Regions from separate parts of the Paenibacillus sp. MMO-58 genome, predicted to be linked through region 2. Evidence: riboswitches for the same ligand, from Rfam matches in the RefSeq annotation. Region 2 holds a riboswitch; the other holds the start of a gene.
The links. Region 2 has a riboswitch for thiamine pyrophosphate ahead of WFJ73_RS07140 (ABC transporter substrate-binding protein). Riboswitches for the same ligand answer to the same signal wherever they lie in the genome.

Region 1: linked by a shared signal. The riboswitch ahead of thiC (phosphomethylpyrimidine synthase ThiC) and the one ahead of WFJ73_RS07140 (ABC transporter substrate-binding protein) in region 2 are both predicted to bind thiamine pyrophosphate.

Annotation. Positions count from the first base shown of each region.
Region 1 is NZ_JBBCVY010000010.1:235,786-244,540, reverse strand. Features, by position in the region: gene WFJ73_RS25980 (OmpL47-type beta-barrel domain-containing protein) at 1-2,777, shown strand, start outside; gene WFJ73_RS25975 (NAD(P)-dependent alcohol dehydrogenase) at 2,814-3,815, opposite strand; gene WFJ73_RS25970 (hypothetical protein) at 3,848-4,288, opposite strand; gene WFJ73_RS25965 (hypothetical protein) at 4,302-4,766, opposite strand; TPP riboswitch at 4,914-5,017, shown strand; gene thiC (phosphomethylpyrimidine synthase ThiC) at 5,329-7,092, shown strand; gene WFJ73_RS25955 (carbohydrate ABC transporter permease) at 7,241-8,119, opposite strand; gene WFJ73_RS25950 (carbohydrate ABC transporter permease) at 8,292-8,755, opposite strand, start outside.
Region 2 is NZ_JBBCVY010000002.1:254,316-263,070, forward strand. Features, by position in the region: gene WFJ73_RS07115 (glucosaminidase domain-containing protein) at 1-527, opposite strand, end outside; gene WFJ73_RS07120 (TatD family hydrolase) at 670-1,470, opposite strand; gene WFJ73_RS07125 (ABC transporter ATP-binding protein) at 1,491-2,240, opposite strand; gene WFJ73_RS07130 (ABC transporter permease) at 2,237-3,013, opposite strand; gene WFJ73_RS07135 (thiamine-binding protein) at 3,003-3,305, opposite strand; gene WFJ73_RS07140 (ABC transporter substrate-binding protein) at 3,339-4,373, opposite strand; TPP riboswitch at 4,523-4,636, opposite strand; gene WFJ73_RS07145 (glycosyltransferase) at 4,830-6,146, shown strand; gene WFJ73_RS07150 (GDP-mannose 4,6-dehydratase) at 6,218-7,171, opposite strand; gene WFJ73_RS07155 (mannose-1-phosphate guanylyltransferase) at 7,168-8,220, opposite strand; gene WFJ73_RS07160 (hypothetical protein) at 8,541-8,755, shown strand, end outside.

The DNA of each region.
Region 1 (8,755 bases), on a different contig from region 2:
GCATGAGTACGGAGGAAGCCAATTCCTATGCCATGCAAAATGTCGCAAGCTCGGACTGGCTGGCCGATAATTTCGGCGTCCGCTTCCGTTACAATGCGCTTGGCGACATTAACGCAACCAACATTGTGGCTCCAAACCAGGCGTTTGGCATTACGGAAGGCGTATCGGCCGTAGCCATGCATGCCGGCTCGACGCTTGCCATTATTGATCCGACAAAAGCAAAAGGCATTGCGTACCTGCCGCAAACGAACGAAGCATGGGCTAGCGCGGTTGACCAAGGGGTCTATAACGGCGGCGGGAAAGCGGAAGGCCCTTATGTAGCCGTATCCAAGCTTGGCGGCGGGAAAGCGGCTTTTATCGGCGATTCCTCCCCGGTTGAGGATGCAACGCCTAAATATTTGCGTGAAGATACGGGCGCGAAGAAAACAACTTACGACGGCTTCAAAGAAGTAAGTGACGGTGTTTTGCTCGTTAACCTTATCGACTGGCTGTCGACGAAAGAAAGCTATACAAGCCTGAGCCAAGTAAATGGCCTGCTGCTTGACCAGCCTACCGCTCTTCTTCCATTCGAGACTCCATCCCTGTCCACGGAGCCGCAGCCTGAACCATGGTCTGCTCCGAATGCAGGCTACAAATGGTATGACCGCACGACCTTTAAAGCCGGTTCTTACGGCGGCGCGACAGCTGCCTCCAATCCGGCGTACAGCTTTGTCCATCAGGCAACGCTGCCCAGCAGCGGAACGTCGTTCCCGGTTCGTGTCGTATTTAACAACCTGGCTCCTAATTCGACTGTGAGCAATTATCAGATTGGCGTTTACTTAACGAGCGGCGGCACTCAAATCGCTCAAGTGCAAAATGCAGACGGAACTTGGCCAACCGCTTACGGCTACAGCGCGAATTTTAGCGTTACGGCCGATGCTGCGGGACATGCTTATAAGGATTTAACCGTTCGCTTAAAAGCCGGTTCTACTGGCGCTGCTAATCTTCGCCTTAGACAAAATAGTACGAACCTGCTGACAGAAGGCGTTACGCTCGGCAATGTAGCCGCTGAGCCGCTTCCGGGCGATGAAGGCGGAATCCCCGCCAAAATCACCATTGCGGAATCCCGTGCCAAAACCGTGGGCGCTACCGTTACGGTTGAAGGCGTGGTGACGACGGAGCCCGGTATTTTCGGCGGACAAACCTTCTACCTGCAAGATCAGACAGGCGGTATTTACGTTTACCAGAACGCTGCCGGATATCATCAGGGCGATGTTGTCAAAGTAACCGCGACGACAGCGCTCTACAATACCGAGCTTGAGCTTGGAGATATTGTCGCCATCGAAAAAACAGGGACGGCAGCTTTGCCGGCCCCAAGCCCGGTAACCGCAGTGGACAGCTCCAATCAAGGCCAGCTGCTTCAGCTGAATGACGTGACGATTGCCAACATGATCTCCGCCACGCCAGCCGGCTCCTTCGAATTTGACGCTGTCAGCGGCAACGGAACGGTTAATCATATCCGTGTTGACGGACGTACCGGACTTACGCAAAGCAGCTTCCCTTACAACGTTGGCCAAAAGGTAACGATCACCGGCGTAGCCGCTATCTTTAAAGACTTGTTCCAGCTGAAGCCTCGCAGCCTCGCGGATTTCACGGTTGTACAGCCGGTGGATAACGAACCGCCAACCGCTGAAGCTACGCTGTCCGCTTCCCCTAATGCGGAAGGCTGGTTTAATCAGGATGTTCAAGTGAGCGTCACCGCTCGGGACAACTCGGAAGGTAAAGTAGATTCGTTTTACGCGTTAAACGATAACAGCTTTTCGGATTATACATCGCCCGTTAACGTAACCTCAGAAGGCAATCATACATTCTCTTATTATGCGGTGGATGCATCAGGCAACAAAAGCAGCGTGTCTTCGGTTCATGTTCGATTGGACAAGACCGCTCCAACAGCGGTACTAACGCAATCCGGCGGACAAGTGGCGGACGTTGTTGAGACGGCGACCCTTGTCTATGACCTTGCAAGCAGCGATTCGCTTTCCGGTGTTGCTTCGGAGCAGTTGCTCTTGGACAATAATGCGATTGCAAGCGGCTATTCTGTCGCAGCCTCCAAGCTTGGCATCGGAAGCCACACGGTCAAATACACGGTAACCGACAAAGCAGGCAATACCTCAACTGCAAGCTATACGTTCAAAGTGACAAGCAAACCGCTTGCCGCCGGTGCTCCGGGAACACCGGTCTTGTCCCATAACAACGGCTGGGATAACGGCCTTCAAGACGGAAGCTATACGGTAACGATGAACCTCTGGTGGGGCAATAACGGTTCAGAATACCGGCTGTACGAGAATGGCGTCCTGATCGATACCGTCGAATTGAAAGACGCTTCTCCTTCCGCCCAATCCGTTTCAACGAAAATCGCAGGCAAAGCTAACGGAACCTACACGTATTCGGCGGAATTGATTAATGCGTATGGCAAAACAACCAGCAGTACGCTGGTCGTCAAAGTAACCGATGCTTCCCCGGGCAAAGCGGTTCTGTCCCATGACAACTGGGATCAAGACGGAAGCTACAAAGTAACGATGAATTTGTGGTGGGGTACGAATGCCACGGAATACCGCTTATACGAGAATGGCGTACTTATCGATAGTCAATCGCTGAAGGATGTTACTCCTGCGGCGCAAAACGCCGTAACCGCCATTTCGGGCAAAACGTCCGGCACCTACGAATACCGCTGTGAGCTCGTGAATGCGGCAGGCGTTACCTCCAGCGATACGATTACCGTTACCGTCAAGAAATAATGGCTTAACAAACGATCGACAAGAAACCCCATGCTTTTATGGCATGGGGTTTTCGCTTTTTATGCGGACAACAACTTTCCCTTTAAACTCCCCTCCCCCGAAATACCGGAGAGCTTCGGCGGCATCCTGCAAGCCATACAGCCGGTCAATGACGGGAGCAACCCGGCCCGCTTCGGCAAGCGACTTCCATACCTGCTGATCGGCGTCATTCGGCTTATGAACCAGAATCGTCATGTTCTTCTTCTCAAACCTGCGGATCAGCGGTGCGGCGAGCAGCGTCTGGAGAAGACGAGGCATCAATCCGCCAATCATAACGTATGTGCCGCCTTTCTTAAGCGCGCGCTTCATATCAAAGACGGAACGGGTCCCCACTACATCCAGAATAAGATCGTATTCCCCTCCGGTTTCGGTAAAGTCCTCTTTCTTGTAATCCAGTACATGATCCGCTCCGAGGGATATCAGCATGTCCCGCTTGCCCGCACGGTCAACGGCGGTTACCTCCGCCTCATGCAGCTTGGCATACTGGATGGCAAACGTACCGACACCGCCTCCTGCCCCATTGATGAGCACTTTCTGGCCTTTCTGCAAATTTCCTTTATCGCGCATTCCCTGCAGGGCAAGCACGGCGGCTTGCGGAATCGCCGCCGCCTGCTCGAAGCTTAACCGCTTCGGCATTGGCGTCAAGGCATTCTCGTCCGCGCATGCATATTCGGCAAATCCGCCCCAGCTGCAGCCGGACAGATCGCCGAACACCTCATCCCCGGGCCGGAACCGCGTAACGGAGGCGCCAACGGCAATTATTTTCCCGGCAATATCCGCGCCAAGAATCGGGAACCGCGGCTTTCGGAATCCGCCAATGCGGGTTATGTACGGTTTGCCGCGGAGCAGGTCCCAATCCCATGAATTGACCGAAGCGGCATGAACCTCGATCAGCACTTCATGCTCCTTCGGCACGGGAATATCCACTTCTTTGAGCTCGAGAACCTCCGGTGAACCGTAAGCTTCATAGACCAGCGCTTTCATCTTGCGAACACTCATGTCCGTCCTCCTCCAAATAGGAGATATATTAGCTACAGCTTATCGATCGCTCCGCTAATCTGCTTGATTAGCAGCGGGCTATCCTTGTTGTAAGACCAATAGTTGACGATCAGATTCTTCTTGCGTATGACATTCGGGTACAAATCCTTCATCTCTATCGGGGCAGGCGTTCCGTCTAAACTCTCAATACGAATACGTTCCTTTTCCGAAGAAAATACATAGACAAGCACAAACTCGCGATGGGCCATATCTGCAGCAGGCAAAGTTAATTCAAAGGTTACGGGTTCTGTTCCGTTGATATTTACCGGTGTGGATGCCAGCTGTTTAACGTCATCAGACGTTAACTCACGAACTTCAAGGCCTTGCTCCTGGAAAGCTTTGCTCACGCCATCGGCCTTTAAGGCTCCCTTGCCTGCACAAGCAGACAGCATTAGGACAAACGTAACCAGCAAGATACCAGTTAATTTTCTCATTTCATTTACCTCTCTATATCCATCTAAAAAAGAAACCGTAATCGACTTTTACGTTATTCTTCTTCGCCCAGTCAGCGATATCAGCGAAGCCTTGCTCCTCTTTGTCCACATACCTGAAGCACAAACGGACAGGAACTATTCTCGCGCCATAAGGCTTGATTCCGATAATCGGGTGAACCGAGTCCCGTCTGATCATGATGACCTTAATCTGCTCCGGGGTGATTGTATTTCCATTAAGCAAAAGCGTATCCTCCTGCAGGCAGAAATCAATCGGCTTCTGTACCGCCCGGTACAGAGACCAGAGCAATACGGCAGCGCAGAAGCAGAACACCGCGATACCCAATACGTACAGGATCGTATCATCGTCTTTTTCCCGCAGCGTACTAACAAGAAAGAGTGAATACAGCACCGTCATCCCAAAAATGTTCTTCACGCCCGAAGGGTTTCTGACCGCATGCTTGAATGGTTGTTTGTCCAATTCATCCAACCTCCCCTGATCAAGTACGAGATTGTATATTACTATTCAATAAACGGTCAAATCATCCTGCCTATCAGCCATAAAATGAAAGATTCCGCTTGAACGGCTGCTTGACAGACGTCTGCTTCGAGTGTACTCTTTGACTAGGAATTCCACTAGGGGCGCCCGCAAGGGCTGAGATAAGGCTTAGCCTTGGTCCCTTTGAACCTGATCTGGGTTATGCCAGCGTAGGAAAGTGGTCTTGTGCGCGTCAGCCATATGCGATAGAAACGGGTGCTGTTGTCATTCGTCCGTTTCGGTTTGCACGGATTTCGACACCTCAAGCCGCTCCCGACGGGGCGGCTTTTTTTGTTGTCGGCGATCGTCCGGCCGCATCGAAAGCTGCCCCGTCAGGAGCGACCCGGGGTTGCGGGCTTTGCCCTTCCAGGGTGAGCTCTGCCTATTCGCCCGTGTCTAATTAACGAGCTGCTGAAGCTATGCCGCGTACATTCTCATTTTCCCTAAACAACGGCCTCCTAGCGGACATTCCGAACCTATCGAATGTTCTGAGGAGGTTTTTTTAATGCCGATTTTATCAAAGCCGCTGCCGGGCAGCCGCAAAACGTATGTGAGAGGATCCATGGAAGATATACGGGTTCCCATGCGCGAAATCGTATTATCCGATAGTCGGGGAAAAGACGGACAGCCGCAACAGAATGAGCCAGTGCGGGTGTATGACTCAAGCGGTCCGTACACGGACGAATCCTACGAGGCCGATGTACGCAAAGGACTCCCCATTCTGCGAGGCGGGTGGATTAACGAACGCAGCGACACGGAAGCATACGACGGCCGAATAGTTAGGCCGGAAGACAACGGATTTGCAGACGAGGAACGTGCGAAGGAGAAAGGCGCAGAGATATTCCCCGGCCTGAACCACCGGCCTCTTCAGGCAAAGTCGGGGCGAAACGTAACCCAGCTTCACTACGCGCGTAAAGGCATCGTCACTCCGGAAATGGAGTTTATTGCGATTCGCGAAGGTGTTGATCCGGAGCTGGTCCGTTCGGAGGTAGCCCGCGGGCGTGCGGTTATACCGGCAAACATCAACCATCCCGAACTCGAACCGATGATCATCGGGAGCCGCTTCCATGTAAAGATTAACGCCAACATCGGCAATTCGGCTGTTGCCTCCTCCATCGAAGAGGAAGTCGAGAAAATGACGTGGGCGACCCGCTGGGGAGCGGATACGATTATGGACTTGTCCACGGGCAAAAACATCCATACGACCCGCGAATGGATTATCCGCAACTCCCCCGTTCCCGTTGGCACCGTACCCATTTACCAGGCGCTTGAAAAAGTGAACGGAAAAGCGGAAGACCTGAGCTGGGAAGTGTTTCGCGATACGTTAATCGAACAGGCTGAACAAGGCGTCGATTATTTCACTATTCATGCCGGCGTGCTGCTGCGTTACATCCCGCTTACGGCCAAACGCCTTACAGGCATCGTTTCCCGGGGCGGCTCCATCATGGCTGCCTGGTGTCTTGCCCACCACAAGGAAAACTTCCTCTACACCCATTTCGAGGAAATTTGCGAGATTATGAAAACTTACGACGTAGCATTTTCGCTCGGGGATGGCCTTCGTCCAGGCTCCATCGCAGACGCTAACGACGAAGCTCAATTCGCGGAACTTAGAACGCTTGGAGAATTGACGGAAATCGCTTGGAAGCATGATGTTCAGGTTATGATCGAAGGTCCGGGCCACGTCCCCATGCATCTCATCAAAGAAAACGTTGACCTCCAAATGGAGATCTGCAAGGAAGCGCCGTTTTATACCCTGGGGCCGCTGACGACGGACATCGCGCCGGGCTACGACCATATCACATCGGCGATAGGAGCAGCGATGATCGGTTGGCTCGGAACGGCAATGTTATGCTATGTAACGCCTAAGGAGCATCTGGGCCTCCCAAATAAAGAAGACGTTAAAGACGGTGTCATCGCCTACAAAATAGCTGCGCATGCCGCCGACCTTGCCAAAGGACATCCTATGGCGAAGCTCCGGGATGATGCCCTCTCGAAGGCAAGGTTCGAATTCCGATGGCGAGACCAGTTCCATTTGTCCCTTGATCCTGAACGGGCAATCGCTTATCATGACGAGACACTGCCCGCCGAGGCGGCGAAAACGGCTCACTTTTGCTCGATGTGCGGACCAAAGTTCTGCAGCATGCGGATAACGCAGGACATTCGGGAATACGCGGAAACGCGAGGACTGAATAACGAAGAGGCTTTCGAGGCCGGAATGAAAGAACAGGCGGATTCGTTCAAAATGTCCGGAAGCAAGCTGTACGGCTGAAATGAAACGGGGCTGGGCTGTCCCATAAGTCATCTTCCTTCCCCTCTTATTTCACTGGAGTAAATCCAACGTATGAGGAGGAACAAAGGCAGAGGCTGTAACAAAGTCATTAAAAATGACAATGGCACAGCCTCGCTTGAATGTTTAATTAACCTTTTACCGAACCGGCCGCGATACCTTCCACGATCCTATCGCTGAGGAACAGAAACGTGATAAGGATAGGCAGGATGCTGATCATCAGCGTAGCGCCGATTGCGCCCCAATCGGTGGTGTATTGGCCGATAAAGTTCTGTACGCCAACGGTCAGCGTTTTGAATTTATCCGAGCTGATAAACGTGTTGACGAAAATAAATTCGTTCCAGTTGTAGATCATGTTAATGATGCCCGTTGTCGCCAGCACGGAGCTGGTCATCGGGAACACGATGCTGAAGAATACCTTATGGATGCTCGCTCCGTCAATGATAGCCGCTTCCTCCACTTCCTTCGGCAGAGCGACATAGAAGCCAAGCAGGATCATAATCGTGATCGGCATGTTGAATGCTACATAAGACAGGATGAGAGACAACGGATTGTCGATCAGATGAACCTTGTTGAACATGCTGAACAGCGGAATCAGCGTCGAGTGAACCGGAATCATCATCGCGACCATAAAGAGGCCAAGGACAAGCGAGCTGAGCTTCCATTTCATGCGGGTAATCGCAAACGTTACAAGACTGCCAAGCACAATCGTTGCGGCCGTTGCCGCAACCGTAATCCATACGCTGTTCAGGAAATACGTATCGATATTGCCGGCATTCCATACTTTGCTGTAGTTGCTCCAGTGCGGAGGCGACGGCAAAGCAAACGGCGATAGATTAAAAACTTCCTGGTTGTTTTTCAATGAGAAGAACAAAAGCCAGATGAGCGGGTAAACCTGGAACACCGCTACGGCGATGAGAACAATGTACAGTGCAGCGTAGCCGACCTTCATTCCTATTCTCGAACCGGATTTCGCTTCTCCGCCCAGTTTCATAGTTGTCGATGACATGAAGCGTACCTCCTGAAAAGAATTATCACCCAAATTGTCAATGTCATTGACTTATTGTGATGATTCTTACTTCGTAAGCATGATCTTAAAGAATTATCACCCAAACAGCCTTTACAAGGCTGTTTGTGATGATTCTTACCTCGTAAGCATTAGCTTAAAGAATTTATTTTACTTAGGAATACTGGATCGTGTCTTTGCTGGCTGTTGCCTTGCGGATGATCCATGTTGCTACCAGACAGATAATTAGCAGGAAGAAGCCCACCGCGCTGCCGTAACCGAAGTCGTAAGCTTTAAACGCTTTATGGTACATGTACGATGCCATCACTTCACTGGAGCCGTTCGGACCGCCGTCCGTCATGACATAGATCAGATCGAAGTACTTCAGGGAACCTACAACCGCCAGGACAACCGTTACTTTCACCACTTCCATAACAAGCGGGAATTTGATTCTCCAAGCGATTTGGAACGAATTCGCCCCATCGATCTTAGCCGCTTCTTCCAAGGAAGAAGGGATGTTCTTCAACGCCGCATAGTAGATCAGAATATAGAAGCCCGCGTACTGCCACAGAATCGGAATGAACAAAGCGAACAAAACAAGATCCGTCTCTGCAAGCCAAGCGGGAGGATTTGCAACGC
Region 2 (8,755 bases):
GCCAGAATGGGAACCGTCTGCGCGGATCGGAACATCGTTGTCGAAGGCGCGGAGGCGAAAGCCGTATCGTACTGCTTCAAGGAATATTGGTTAATAAGCGCAACCAGCTTACCGGGATAAGCAGGATCGGTCGCATAACCGCTTACATACAGCATGGAAGCCTGCTGCTCCGGCGTTACGGCTGCACGGACTCGAACGTAGCGAGGGGTCGCAAACAGCAGATCCTGATCCTTCATGAAATGATACACGCTGTTATAAGCGCGGAACGAAGAGTTCATGCTGATCAATGTTCCGTCAACCGCTTCCCAAGTTCCTTTCACCACCGCTTCGCCATGCCAATAAGCATTGGGAGTGCCCGATCCGACCTTAATACCTCCGAGGTTGTACCAAGGATGAATGACTCCGCCTGTCTCGAGCATACACTGCGCAAGCCGCAAGGAAGGAAAAATCGTTGATCCTTCGCGTCTGACCTGCAGAACCGTCGGGACAAGCGCTGCAATAAATTGAGATCTTGTGAGATTCGCCATTTACCTCCTCCTTTCCAGTCAAAAACTTATACAAGCTCCTCTCAGTGTATGGAGTTCTGATCCGGTTTGTAACGGTGACTGCCGCTGCGGCAACAAAAAAACCCCGTTACGCCCATCTTCGGGGCTAACGGAGCTTCTCTGCTTACAAACTATAAAATTCTCGCGTATTCGAAAGCAGCCGCTCCCGCACTTCCTGCTCCGGAAGCTGCTTGATCGCGGCGATATGCGCGCAAACATCATGAACCATTGGCGGCACGGTCATACGGCCCTCGTAAGGCCCTTCAAAAGGCCACGGTCCGTCCGTTTCCACCATGATTTGCTCCAAGGGATACCGCTCGACCAGCGTCCTGATCTCCTGTTCGTAGGCTACGTCCGGCGTCACCGAAATCATATAGCCGAGCGAGATCATTCGGTTAATCGTCGCTTCATCTCCCTTAAACCAATGGAAATGGACCTTCTTCAGCTTATGACGTTCCATGATATCGCAAGCCTTCGCCCCATCCTCATATACCGCATGCAGAATAATAGGACGTCCCAGTTCCGCGGCAAACGCGGCAAACCGGTCAAGCAAATCGAGATAAGGCGCCTCGTCGAAAAGTCTCCCTTCCTCGGCAGCAGAGGTCCGGGAATAATAAGGCAAGCCAACCTCACCAATGGCGAACGCTTCGCCGGCCGTATGCTTCGCTTTAATCCATGCAAACAGCTCATCTTGTTCCCATGCCGTAGGAACCGGCTGTTCGGGATGATAACCGTATGCGGGAAACACCCGGCCCGGGAACAACTCGGCGAGCGATGCGTTTGTCTTGCAGGAATCCAAATGCATCGATACGGCTACAACCGCTTCAATTCCCGCTTCAAACGCCTGCTCCAGCAAAGCTTGCCGATCCGTTTCCTCATAAGAATCAATATGAATATGCGCGTCAATTGCCTTTTTCGACTCCATGACGATCAGACTCCTTCCGCTTAATGAAGCAGCTCATGAATCTGTTGCTTAAGTTCGTTAAACAACGGTTCCCTCCATAAATGCGGAGAACGGGGTCTTGCGAAGGGAACTTTTATTTCTTCCAAAATAACCGCCGGCGCAGATGACAATACAATGATCCGTTCAGACAGCAGCAAAGCCTCCTCGATGCTATGCGTAACAAGGAGAACCGATCGTTTGTTCTGCTCCCAGATCGACATCAGCCACTGCTGCATCTGCTGTCTCGTTAACGCATCTAGCGCGCCAAACGGCTCGTCAAGCAGCATTAAGGTATGGGGGGATAGCAGCGCCCGCAGGAAGGATACGCGCTGCTGCATCCCGCCGGATAACACATGAGGATAGGAATCCGCGTACTCCGCGAGACCGATGCGATCCAGCCATTCACGCGCCTGACGACCCGCTTCCTTCCGCTCCGTGCCTGCAATCTCAAGCGCTAGCTCGATATTAGCCGACACCGAACGCCAAGGCATCAGGGAGGCCTGCTGAGGCATATACGAAATATGCCCCCGGCTGCCGGTTACTTGCTTGCCGTCAATCCAGACTTCACCGCCCGTTGGTTGTTCCAATCCGCCAATCAGCTGGAACAACGTTGTTTTCCCGCTTCCGGAGGGACCGATAATGGAGACGAATTCGTTCTCGGCAACGGTGACCGACAAGCCGTTCAGAACGTTTTTCCGGCCGGCATCAAAGCTTTTGCGGATCCCTTTTAATTCAAGTGCAGGAGCTGTCATGCTCTTCCCCCTCCTTTCGCCGGACGCCACCGGATGACAAACCTTTCGATAAGAGCTACGAGACCAAATAAAGCAAGGCTCAGCGCCACGATCAGAAAGACGGATGCAAATACCCTTGCCGGCTCATAACCTTTGGATGACAGAATCATATAATGGCCTAATCCTTTATCAGCTCCGAGCCATTCCGCGACGACGGCGCTTAGAACGGCATACGATGCGGCGATTTTGAGGCCCGAGAATAAGTGCGTAACGGCATTGGGCAATTCGAGCTGCGTAAACAGCTGCCAATCCCCGGCTCCAATCATCCGCATGTAATTGCGAAGGGTCGGATCGGTGTCCTTAAAGCCGTTCAGCATGGCAACGGATACCGGGAAGAAACATACGATCCAGACTAGAATAAGCTTGGGCAGAACGCCGTAACCGAGCCAAATCGTAAGAATCGGGCCAATCGCGATGACAGGCACGTTCTGGGTGACGACAAGCAGCGGATAGACCGCCCTCCGGACAAAAGGAATAAGATGCAGGATTGCGGCAAGAATGATCCCGGCTGCTGCGCCTCCCCCAAATCCGATGAGCGCCAGCTCCACCGTGGCCCAAGCATTGTCCATTAGGCGCGGCCAGACGTCAACCATTTCTTTTACGATAGAAGTCGGCGAAGGCAGCTGCCACTCGGGCACAACGCCGCTATCAACCGACAGCTGCCAGGCGGCAAGGATAAGGATGACTAGCAGCAGAGAAGGCCAGACCGCATGATACCAGCCTTTATTGCCCATCCGGATACTTCTCCAAGAGCCGGCCCATGGAAGCCCCGTTAGCCGGATTGAAATAGACTTTCACCTGCGAGATAACGGAAGGACAGCCCATCTCGGTCATAGCTTCATTCATGGATTGCACGATTTCGAATAACTGCGGGAGTTCGCCCTCCATCGTTGTCTCCAGAGGCGCTACCCGGTATGGGACGCCGGATGCCTTTATGATCTCGATTGCCCGGTCCACGTACGGAATAACGCTTTCCCCGTTTGGTGTTGTTGGAAGAATTTGAATACTTACTAGCGCGTTGGCCATCATCGTCAGCTCCTCTTACCCTATTGTTGTGTCCTAAGCTTTCGGCAGGAAGTCGTTCGTGAATGCTTTATCCGCATCCAGCTCCTTCTCCAGCAGCTTGTGCTCGAACATCCATTGCGAATAATTAACCCATACTTCCTTCTTCTGCACGCCCCATTGCGAAGCGTCATCCGTATATTTCGGGCTAAGCCACTTCTGGCTTGCGCGTACTAGGTCCGCATTCAGATCCGGTTCTGCCTTGATCAGCACTTCCGCCGCATCCTCCGGATGGTCAATCGCGAATTGGTAGCCCTTAGCGGCGCCTGCAACAAAAGCTTTAACAATCTCCGGTTTCTCGGCGATCATTTTCTCGCTAGTTTCAAGAAGCGGCGTGTAATAATCCAGCTTGTCGCTGTAATCGGTCAAATAAACCATATTCAGCTTCTCGCCGCGCAGTTCAGCCTCTACACCGGTCCAGGCATAGTAGATCCAGGCAAAATCAATATCTCGCTTCACCGCCGTGAAGAAATCCGTATCGCCGATGCTAAGCATTTTCACTTTGGTTACATCCGCGTTCTCTTCCTGCATCAGAGAGCCGATTACCGCTTCTTCTACCGGCGCTCCCCAGCCGCCGTAGGTTTTGCCTTCAAACTTTTTCGGAGAGTCGATTCCTTTGGATGCCGGCGAAGCAAAGCCCGAAGTATTATGCTGAATCACGGCAGCAACGGATACAAGCGGCACACCGGCAATACGCGCCATGGTGAGCGACTCCTGGTAACCGACTCCAAACTCCGCTCCGCCGGAAGCTACCATTTTATCCGCGCCGTCCTGGCCTGGTTGGATAATCTCGACGTCAAGGCCTTGCTCCTTGAAATAACCTTTATCCCGTGCCACGTACAATCCGGTATGATTCGTGTTAGGCGTCCAATCCAGAACGACCTTTACTTTGGTCAACGGCTTGTCCGATCCATTACCGGCTGACTCGTTCCCCGTATTCTTGTTGTTGTTCGAGCCGCATGCGGCCAGCAGAATAACTACCGCCAGCATGGCTGCGACAATCGCGAAGCTTCTTTTTGCACCTGATCTCATCTTTCTGTCTCTCCCTCTCTCTTCTTGACTATGACGTTTGCTATTATGGCCGGACTACCTTCTGAAAATAAAAAAAGCCCTCCGATTTCCGGAGAGCCATACATTTCGTCAGCATTATTACAGGTCCGCCCGCTTCCTAATCATAGTGGGCACACCTAAATAACAAATTCCTACGCTGGCATTATCCAGATCAGGTATAAGGGTCGGAATTTTCTTCGGAATTCCCTCTCAGCTAGCCTCAACCAGCTCCCCGGTGCTATTCACTTACGTCAATAAACCTCATTATACCCTTTCTGCCCGAAAAAGCCAGCTTCGTTTTTAAATAAGTCATCTATTCAAGGTTAGACATAAGCCGATTTTTACGCTTGGTAGGTTGTTGTCCTTATAGCCGTGTGACCGGCTTGAATAGTATGTAGTCGAGTGCATATCCGCTAATATCGAGAGGATTGAACCGGGGTGAAAAGACGACACAAGAGAGGCAAGAAGTCTAAACGGCCAACCGCATCGAAGTCTAGAAGACGCAAATCAGGAGGCCGTACCCGATCATACGGCAGACGAACCGCTAAGCGGCAAGCAAAGCGAAAACAACGCCGGCTCTCCAACAAGCGCAGCGCCGGGCGGCGGCCTGCCGCGGAGCAGGCAACGCTTCAATCCGACGCTTCAACCCGGGAACCGGGCGTAAATATTATCGGTTTTGTTCATGCCGAGATGGGGATCGGGGAATCCTCGCGGCTAGCGGCTAAAGCGATTGATACGGCGGCCATTCCGTTTGGCCTTCTTAATTTCCCGCTTGCCGTAGCTTCGAGAATGTCGGATTACAGCTGGTCGCATAAGCTGCTGGATAGAGCCCGGTACAACACCAATATTTTTCATATGAATGCCGACTTTATGCGTCCTGCCCGCGAGCATTTCGGAAACGAATTGTTCAACAGCCGTTACAACATCGGGTATTGGCATTGGGAGCTGCCGGAGTTTCCGGAAGAGCATGTGGAAGGCTTCAGCCATGTCAACGAGGTATGGGTGTGCAGCAAATTTGTAGCCGAGTCCGTCTCCAAACGGGCATCCGTTCCCGTTATTACTATTCCGCACTGTATCCAAGTACAAGTCGCGCCGAATATTAACCGCTCTTCCTTTGGGCTGCCGGAGAACCGGTTTCTGTTTCTAATGATGTACGACGTTCAGAGCTCAACCTTGCGCAAAAATCCCCAAGCTGTGATTGAAGCCTTTAAGCTGGCCTTTGACAAAAACGATCAGCGTGTCGGACTTGTCCTTAAGGTAAATAATGCGGACTTCCGCCCAAATGAGCTTGCCGAGCTGAAGAAGCTGATTGCCGAACGGAGCAATATGCATCTAATTGATAGAGTGCTGTCCCGACACGAAGTGAACGCCCTGCTGCAGTGCACGGACAGCTATGTCTCCCTTCACCGTGCCGAGGGATTTGGTCTTGGTCTCGCTGAAGCGATGTATTTAGGCAAACCGGTCATAGCGACGAACTGGTCCGGCAACACGGAGTTTATGAATGCTTCAAATTCCTGTCCGGTATCCTACCAGCTCGTTAATATCGGGCAGGACTGGGGACCTTACAAGAGTCATCAGATCTGGGCAGAGCCCAACATCCGTCATGCCGCGGAATACATGCAGCGTCTCGTATCCGATGCGCGCTGGCGGGAATCCGTTGCGGCAAGCGGCATGAGGACGATTCATAACGATTTTTCCCCTGCCGTTATTGGCCAACGGATCAAGAACCGGTTAAAAGAGCTATGTCTGATTTAAAACAACGCAAGGCCTGCCCGGTATAGCGAGATAGTACTCCCTACCGGGTCAGGCCTTATTGAGCCGTTTTATTAAGCCAACTCATTACGCCAATAATTCAATAAATCCTTCATGGTCTGCTCGAACGGAATTTCCGGCTTCCATCCGGTCTGCTCGTAAAACTTGCTATAATCCCCTACAAGCACCTTTACATCGGATGGCCGAAGTCTTGTTTTGTCTTCCTCTATCGTAATATCGACGGTACTATAGCTCAGCAGGATTCGAATCACTTCGCGTATCTCGTGGCACTGGCCGGATGCGATATTATAGATTTCTCCTGCCTCGCAATTATCCATCGCCATCCGGTAAGCTCTAACCACATCGCGCACATCCGTGAAATCCCGTTTGGCTTCCAGATTCCCCACATAAAGAACCGGCGGCTTTAATCCTTTCTCGATCTCCGCAATTTGCTTGGCGAAATTCGAACTGACGAACTGTTCTCCTCTGCGGGGACCATGATGGTTAAAGGTCCGCGTTCTGATAATGTGCTGTCCATAGGTTTTGAAATATTGGTAGCCCAGGTAATCTTGGGCGATCTTGCTCACAGCGTACGGACTTATCGGGCGAAGCGGATTGGTCTCCTTCACCGGCACCTCGAATTCTTCCACATGCCCGTATTCCTCGCTGGAGCAGGCAATTAGCACTTTGGAGGCCAAACCAAGCTTTCTTATCGCTTCCAGCAGATGAACCTGCCCTACAATATTGTTCGTCATGGTCTCCGCAGGCGATTCCCATGACATCGGTACAAAGCTTTGCGCCGCCAGATGAAAGATCAGGTCCGGCCGAATGTCCGCCATCATATGCTCAACCGCCTGAGGATCCATCAGCTCGCACTCATACAGGCACATATCCGGCAGCAGATGGCGAATATGGCGCAGCGAACTGTGACTCCTCATGGTTCCTGTCACTTCAATCCCCTCGCCGAGCAGATGCTCGGCAAGATGACTGCCTACAAAACCGGTTATCCCTGTAATCAGTGCTTTCATCCCTGCCGGCCTTCTTGATCGGCAGTGAGTGCGGCGATGGCATGCTTGACATTTTGTTCGTCCGATTTGCGGCAAATAAGGAGGCCCTCTTCAGTCGATACAATAATCAAATCCTCGATGCCGATAGCAACAACCTGCTGCTGTTCCGAATAAATAATCGTGTTGCGCGTCGCAAACGGGAAGATTTGCCCCAGCAGCAAATTTCCGTCCCCATCCGTTTGGAATATCCTCTCAAGCGAGGTCCAGGTCCCAACATCATCCCAAATAAATTCAATAGGGATCGTATAGAGACGCTCCAGCTTTTCTACCAGGGCATAATCGATAGAAAGCTTCTGCAAACGGGCATACGACTGCCTGAACTCGTCATCCTTCTGATCAAAGATAGACCACATCCGCGGCTGATACTTCATCATGTAAATGGAGATCGTGGACGGCTTCCATATAAAAATACCGCTGTTCCAATACATATTCGGAAGCTCAATTAGCTTCTCGGCTTTTTCCTTGGTTGGTTTCTCGATGAAAGCTTTAACCTCTTTGATGCGTTCCCCAAACTTATCCGCATGCTCTTCCGTTTCTATCGTTTCAATATAACCGTAACCCGTTTCGGCTCTTGTGGGGACTATGCCAAGCGTAACGACAACGCCATCCATCTTGGCAGCCTGTTCCGCCGCTCGAAGAGCATCCATTAATTCCTCCGTATCCGGAATGTATTGATCGGATGGTGCCGTTACCAGCACGTCATCCAGCTCCTGCTTCAGGAAATAACTAGCTGTCAATGCGATACAAGGCGCTGTGTCTCTCTGCTCGGGTTCTATAATGATACGGTTTTCACCCAGCTCGGGAAGCTGTTCCTTGACGATCGGCAAATAGTTTTCGCTTACGGCGACATACACCTTTTCTTCGGGCAGACAGGAACGGAACCGCGCGTAGGTTTGCTGCAGCATCGTTGCCTCTTCTGAAGCTAATGTCAGAAACTGCTTCGGCTTGGCAACCGTGCTTCTTGGCCAAAAACGCGTTCCCTTACCTCCTGCCATAATCACAGCGATCATTGACTATCACCTCGAAACGGTAAATCTTCTACTATTAAAACCTCTCTACTAGTCAAGCCGGAGCTCCTTCCTTAACCGGTGCCGGATTGATAAATTACATATCTTCAACTTATGCTTTAATAGAGTAATCCTAATGGACGAATAGCCAAAAGGGACGGAAATCAGGCAGATGACTCCGCCCAACTATCGCTTGCAAGCATAAACGGCTATACTTTGACCTAATCTATCAAAAATAGACAATCGATCACGGCAAATACCGTCTTCTCTATGAATCTCTGAACATATGATGTGGTATATCAATTGAAAGGAGAGGATTAGATATGGGAGAAACAGGTTTGACAGGTTTGACAGGTCTGACCGGTCTGACTGGAGCCACTGGCCCTACCGGCCCTACGGGTCCTACAGGTCCTACAGGCCCTACAGGCCCTACAGGCGCTACCGGCCCTGCTGGTCCAGGTGCTGCGGTTTATGGAGCCAACGGAGGGGTCTTCCCGCTTGGTGCAATCGGAATCATCGGAACAGTAATTCCGCCGGT